DNA from 2 places in the Longimonas sp. genome. Region 1 is predicted to be linked to the other one. Evidence: riboswitches for the same ligand, from Rfam matches in the RefSeq annotation. Region 1 holds a riboswitch; the other holds the start of a gene.
What was found. Region 1 has a riboswitch for thiamine pyrophosphate ahead of R6U20_RS05055 (3-oxoacyl-ACP reductase). Riboswitches for the same ligand answer to the same signal wherever they lie in the genome.

Region 1 (2,580 bases):
CAGATCGTCGCTCCGCTCCGTCTGGGATGACGGTGTGAGGGCATAAACAAGCATTTCTGTATGTTCAACAGCGATCAGATGTATAGCACAACGCATTCTGAGATGCTTCGCTTCGTTCAGCATGACGAAATAGGCAAATGGGCATCACTCCCGCATATCTCGTAGGCCGTAGTTACTGCATCACGAGGCCGCCGTCCACAATCAGGTTTTGCCCAGTGATGGCACGGGCCCACGGCGAGGCGAAAAAGAGCACGGCATCGGCCATCTCTTCAGGCGTGGTCACCGAGCGCATCGGCGTGGAGGCGCGAATCAGATCGAACACCGCATCGGAGGTAGCGGCGCTGGCATCCGTGCGGTCGAGCAGTCCGCCCGACACCATGTTTACGGTGATGCCGTCGGGCCCGAGCTCCTGCGCCATGTTGCGCACAAAGCCGAGCAGCGCGGCTTTGCTGGTGGTGTAGTCGTGGTATGGCACGACCGGGTTCTGCACAAGGTTAGAGCCAATTGCCACGAAGCGCCCGAATCCAGCGTCTTTCATGGCCGGACGGCATGCTTGCACCAAGTGCAGTGCAGCTTGCACACTGCCTTCGAGCTGCGTCTGGTAGTTGCTCCACGATACGGTGCCGGCGGTGGCGCGGGCTTCTGCATCAAACTGAAAGTCGATTAGCGCATTACTGATGACGGTGGTTACGGGTGCGCCAAAGTGATCGGCGGCGGCATCAACCATAGCGTGCACGGCCTCACCATCGCGCACGTCGGCCTGGTACGGAAGCGCGCGTTCGCCAATCGAGGCAGCCACCTCGTAGGCGGCGTCTTTGCTCTGGTAGTAGTTCACGACCACGCGAGCGCCTTCGCGTGCAAAGGCACGGGCCAGGGCCGCACCGAGTCCGCGACTGGCACCGGTAATGAGCACGACCTGGTCAGAAAGAGGGAGGGCAGACATAAGCATCCGGGGTATTGCTGGAAGAAATGCGAAGCCAGCGGTGCCCCTGCGGCAGACTTGCACGGGGAACAGCGGGAAGCTTTCCTGCGCCGGTACGACCCGGATCAGGTTCGAAGGGTGTGTCTCTCAGCCCCAAACGCATTCCTGCGCGGGGGCACCCCCAGCCTCGCTATCGAAAAGTGGGTGTAGGGGGATGCGACAATCCATCCGTTGCACGATATGCCAGACGCATCCCCTAAACAATACCCAACGTACCACAGCGCGCACGCAACCGCAACGATTCTACGTGTCTTCGTGGGCCGTTGCCATCCTATCTGCCTGCTGCTCTTCAGCGTCGGATTGCCGCTCTTTTGGGACAACAACGAGCAGCCAGAGGAGTCCGAAGGCTATTTGTGCGGCAGCAAAGACCCGCACCGTGCCCGCCAGGTCGAGCCAGCCCAGCTCCAGGATTACGCTTGCCGCGCCAATGGAGAGGCTTTCGGCCAGCATCACCAGGAGCCACTCGGTGGCAAAGACACGCCCGCGGTAGGCGTCGTCGGTGCGTTTCTGCAGCAGTACCGTGGCCAGCACCCAATTGCCGCCGCTGGAGGCATGGGCCATTACCACGAGCGCAATCACCGTAAACATCGCGAGGCCCTCGGGTGCCCACGGCACCACGCCGACCGCAAAGTAGGCGCTGCCGCTTACGGCAATGGCGCTGCCCAGCACCATTGGCCAGTTGGATCGGTCCGTGAAGAGGCCCCGCGCAATGATCGGCCCGATGCCGGTGCCAATGCCCCGCGCCATAAACAGCACGCCGATGCCCGCCGCAATAGCCCCCGGCGACACCTGCTCGCCGATAAGCGTAAGCATGTAGACGAGTCCGCCCCCGGCCAGCGCCCAGGTCCCTTTCGCCGTAGCGATGCGGGCCACCCGAGGGTGCGATCGCAAGTGAGCCCAACCGTCCCAGATCTTCCGTGCCGCCGTCCGCAGGAGCGGATCGTTAGCATCTTCGGTGTGCTGGGGAATCACCGTGCGGTACACAAACCAGGCCGACCACAGGTAGGTCAGGCAGTCAAGGATGAACACCGCCTCAATGCTCGCGAACTCCACTACGAATCCCCCCAGGGCAGCGCCCACCGCCAACATAGTGGACCAGGTCGCGGAAGAGAGCGCATTTGCCGTGAGCAGCTCACGCGGCGCGGTGATGTTGGGGATGGAGGCGCTTTTTGCCGGCACGTAGACCGATCCCACAACGACCTGTGCCGCAATGAGCACGTAGATGAGCGGCACATGCGCAGCCTCCTGAATCAACAGAAAGCCGAGCACAATAACCGACCGGATGAGATCGGCCCCGATCATGAGCCGGCGGCGATTGTAGCGGTCTACGATGAGTCCGGCCACCGGCGCAGCCAGGGCCCACGGCAGCATCTTCGCCAGGAAGATGACGCCAATGGCGAGCGGCGAGCCCGTGAGCGTAGAGACAAGGGTGTAGAGCGCAATCAGATTGAACCAGTCGCCCAGGAGCGACAGGCTACTGCCCAGCCACAGCCGCCGGTAGTCGGCGTTGGTGCGTAGCAGTTCGAGGTACCCGGCGCGGTCCTCAACGTCAGTGTCATGCTTGGGGGATCTATAGGCCATAAGACCTGTGACATGAC
Region 2 (4,702 bases), on a different contig from region 1:
ATCCGGCAGCACCTGATTCGGATCAACGGTGATATTGTCGATGGTGCGTTCGTCGTCCCACGAAATGGCATGCGTATCGCCTGTAGCAAATGCTTCGGTAGGCACACGCACCATCTGGGTACTGCCATCGTCGAAGGTTAGCTCTACCGGTACAGGAAGCAGCAAGTCGGTTTCCTGCGCAATGGTAGCGGTAGCTGCATCGGCATCAACCTCCGTCACGGCCGGGTCGGCGCCGTCGGTTTCGTAGAACCAGCCACGCCAGAACCAGTCGAGCTCTTCGCCCGCAACGCTCTCGATGGTGCGAAAGAAGTCTGACGGCTGCGGGTGCTTGTACGCCCACCGGTCGATGTACGTCTTAAACGCCGCATCGAAGCGGTCGGGCCCCACCACATGCTCACGCAGCAGCGCCAGTCCAACAGCGGGCTTGCGGTACGCCAGCATCCCCAGCGCCTGGCGCCGGATGTGGTCAGACTGCGTCATAATGGGCTGGTCGGCATAGGGCGACTGCGCAAACCGGGCCACCTGCTGACTGCTCTGCTGGATGACACGGCTAAGGTCTTCCCCGTAGAAGTCGGCAGTTGAGTACAGATTCATAAAGGTGTTGAGCCCCTCATCCATCCAGGCCCAGCGCCGCTCGTCGGAGCCCACCAGCATCGGAAACCAGGTGTGCCCGAACTCGTGGTCGGTGACGCCGAAGAGGCCGCGCCCGCGCGCCTCCACCGAGCAAAACATAACCTGCGGATACTCCATGCCGGCCACAATGCCGCCGACATTTACGGCGTGGTCGTACGGATACGGCGTGTAGCGCTCCGAGTAGAACTCAACCGAGTGCTGCACATACTCAGTCGATTCTTCCCAGCCCGGCGTACTGTTTTCACCGCCGCCCAGTCCTTCAGCAGGATACAGCGACTGCGCCAGCACCGTGTGGGTACCCGCGTCAGCTTCGGCAGCATCCCAGATGAAGGAGCGTGAAGCTGCCCACGCTACATCGCGCACGTCGTTGGCCTGATACTCCCAGGTGAGTGTGCCGCTGTCAACAGGACGCGTGTCTGGCTCACCCACTTCGTCGTCTGCGATGATCGTGACGGGCGAGCGGCTCTGCTGCGCATCCGCCAGCCGCTCCTGCTGCGTGTCGGTGAGCACCTCTTCCGGATTCTGAAGCGCGCCGGTGGCCGTCACGATGAAGTCGTGCGGCACGGTAATGTCAAGGTCAAACTGACCGTATTCGAGGTAGTATTCGCCCTGCCCCAGATACGGCAGCACGTTCCAGCCGTTGACGTCGTCGTATACGTACATGCGTGGATACCACTGCGCAAGCTGGTAGACCGTGCCTTCCTCTGCCTCGAACATCCCCATGCGGTCGGCGCCATAGTCGGGCAGTTCAAAGCTGAACTCCATCGACAGCGTGAGCGAGTCGCCCTCGGCTGCCAGCGGCTCATCGAGCGCGACACGCATACGCGTATCGTCGGTCACCGACTCGGGCGTGTATGTGTTGCCGTTGTGCTCGATACGCAGGTTCGATATGTCGTATCCCCCCTCTTCGAAGAACCCGCTGAAGCGCGCATCGGGCGGCACCACCGCCTCCCCGCGACTCCCTGGCGCAAAGAGGTTCTGGTCCATCTGCAGCCACAGGTAGTTCAAGTCCGACGGCGCGTTGTTGGTATACGTGATGGTCTGCGTGCCCTCAATGCGATTTTCCTCAGGCAGCAGCTCCACCTCGATATCGTAATCAGCCTCTTGCTGCCAGTACATCGGTCCCGGACGCCCATCGCCGGTGCGGTAGGCGTCGGCATCGGGAAGGTCGAGTATCTCGAACGTGTCGAGGTTGTCGGCATCGGGACGCTGCGCCGTCGATGAAACGGGCGTTACAAGCAATGCGAGCAGGCCCACGAGCAGGGCGGCTACAGTCGCATCCCCCTGTACCCGTTTAAAGCAGAGCGGAAGCCAGGAAGACATAAGCGAATGGGGCATGAGTAAGTGATTAGCTTGTCATTACATGTATGGGGAGCGCGTATTTTCGACTCCCGGTTTGGGCGAATTGAGCGTGAAGTCTTTTTCGTCTCTCTGATCGTTGGTCCACACGCACGAACCTTGATTTTGCAATGTTGTAATTACAACCGGCACCATTTTCCACACCTGCTCGTCTATGGCCATGCTTACGCTGCTCACCCTGCTCACGATGCCTCTGCTCTGCGCGGCTCCTCCCAATCTGCCCGAGACCGAACGGGCTGCAGCAGATACGATGGATACCAAATCAGAAGCGCAGCCCTGGGTGCGTCACGTGGGCAGCCGCCACGCCATCATGCAGCAGAATGACCTGTCGGCCCAGATTGCGCTGGACTCGCTGGCGGGCATCGATCATCTTTACGCGCTGGGTCCGATTGAAGGACTGCGCGGCGAGGTAACGATCTACGACGGCACACCGTCTATTGCCAGATTCGACGATGGCGCTCCTAACGTGTCTACCGCAATGGATGCGCAGGCGATCTTCCTGGTGTACGGCGCGGCGTCTGAGTGGACCGAAGTGCCTGTTTCAGAGTCCATTAGCGGCCTCGACGAATTGGAGGCCTTCGTGCAGTCGGAAGCCGAAACCGCCGGGCTTGACCTGGAGACGCCCTTCCCGTTTCGCATCGAAGGCGCTATCGATACGGCAACCTATCACGTTATCTGGCGCACCGACGACCGTGCAATGCACAACCACGCGGCTCATCAGGAGGCGAAGCGCATGTTTGCGTTCTCGGATGCGCCAGTGCGCCTGATTGGCTTCTGGCTGCATGCGGAGGGCGAAGGCGTCTACACGCATCCGGGTCTGCGAACGCATGTGCATGTCATGAATGCCGATAATACGGCCTCCGGCCACCTCGACGATCTGACGCTCCCTGCCGGAGCTACGCTCTATCTGCCGAAGTAGGGACACCGCGCGCCGTGTCCCTACCTGCGGTATAGAACGAACCAGCGTTACAGCCCCCTACACCGGCCACTCCTGCTGCGTCCAGGCCTGCTGCCAGAACATCCACTCGTAGCGGATGCTGGCGTGAAAGGCGGTCTTGGCACGCTCACGGGCAGCCTCATCGGCGGCATCGGCGAAGCGCTGCAACCGCTCCAGCAGATTCGCCATGTAGTCGTTGAACTCCGGGTCACGGTACATCGCGAGCCAGTCGGCGTACGGGTGATCCTCGGGGATGGCGCCCAGTTCGGCTTCCATACGCTGCCCCAGTTCGATGTAGAGCCACGGACACGGCGTGAGCGCCGCCACCGCCTCCACGAGCGATCCGCGCTGTGCGGTGCTAATCATGTGGTCCTGGTACGCACGGTTGTTGGGCGTCAGCGTAAGCGCGGCAATGTCGTCGGCACCGTAACCAAGCTGCGCCCCGTATCCGGCATGCAGTTCGCCCTCAACCACAAGCGCCATGCGGGCGGCATCGATGAACCAAAGCTTATCATCGGGATCGGGGCAGCGGGTCGAGATGAGCGCGGCTGCATCCGAAAAGGCTTCGAGGTAGCGGGCATCTTGCATCTGGTAGAAACGAAAGCGCTCCGCCTCCAGCGTGCCCTCGGCCAGGGCGTGCACAAACGGGTGGTCGAACGATGCGCCCCAGCTTTCGCGGGCGGCGTCTACGCAGGACTGCGCAAATGGCGGCACCGGGTAGGCGCGTTCTACAGAAACGTCAGCGAATGACGGGCGGGTGGTCGTAGACATAGGGCTTGCTTGCGGGTGGATGCAAAGGGATAGCGGCAAGCGAAGCCAGAGATGTGCAGCGCCCATGCATGGCGCCCAGGGTGCTAAGAAGCTTCCTTCCGCCGGTACGAACCGGATCAAGTTCAAGGGATCATCTCAGCCCAGCCGTCTGTGCAGCGTGGTGTAACAAACACCACCCCCTGCCACAACCGGGCACTCCCAGCTTCGCTCATTTCCCAACGTAGGCATGCTGCTGATCAGATGCAAGGCGGTGCCCTCTGCCAGGACGATTGCATGTTGAGCACCACGGATGTACGATACAGCCCTTCTCCGTCATCCTGACAGAGCGCAGCGGCGGAAGGATCTCAGCGCGCCCCGTGCACAGCGCACGACCACGGCGCACAAGCGTAGTGTCGTGTCACACCTGAATGTTAGGGTGCGGAGACTGTGCCAAACTCTGTGTCCCCCCAAAACCTGTCATGGTGAGCACGCGACGGGCCCAGCCCGGAGCACGCCGAACCATCTCCTCGACGCTCAAGATGACAGCATGCGAACGGGGACCTTACAACCCAAAGATTGACCTGTGACAGAGCAGTAGTGCTGTCTCATACGTCAATGTTTAGGTCATTTGAGAACACGGAATCCCTCCCCCTAAATCCCCCTCCTCTGAGGGGGACTTCATGAAAGCGTCCTATGGTTCCTTCCTCTCCCGAAAGGGTACGTGTTTAGCAACGTGGATCAAGTCCTCCTCTGCCCTGGGGGAGCCAGAGGTGAGGGGGTTGGGCCTGCAAAAAAACAAGTGCTTGGGGAGGTAAGATGAGGTAGGCGATTCCAGCATCATGTCGAACCAGGAAACCCATATCTGGAGGCTGCTCTCATCCCCCGCGGTTTACGCCCCCCTCAGTCGCTGGCGCGACCGCTTTCCTCTCCAGGGGAGCCGGTTGGGGGACTGCTCCTTTACCTCATACCTCAACGTCATCCTGACGCCCCCGGCGGAAGGATCTCAACGCCCACCCTGCACGT

Region 2: it holds a riboswitch for thiamine pyrophosphate, as region 1 does, so the genes downstream of both, tenA (thiaminase II) here and R6U20_RS05055 (3-oxoacyl-ACP reductase) in region 1, are expected to answer to the same signal.

The regions. Positions count from the first base shown of each region.
Region 1 is NZ_JAWOAR010000134.1:2-2,581, reverse strand. Features, by position in the region: gene R6U20_RS05055 (3-oxoacyl-ACP reductase) at 173-949, opposite strand; TPP riboswitch at 1,008-1,115, opposite strand; gene R6U20_RS05050 (MFS transporter) at 1,226-2,563, opposite strand.
Region 2 is NZ_JAWOAR010000159.1:77-4,778, reverse strand. Features, by position in the region: gene R6U20_RS05925 (M1 family metallopeptidase) at 1-1,956, opposite strand, end outside; gene R6U20_RS05920 (acetolactate decarboxylase) at 2,153-2,911, shown strand; gene tenA (thiaminase II) at 2,969-3,700, opposite strand; TPP riboswitch at 3,777-3,890, opposite strand.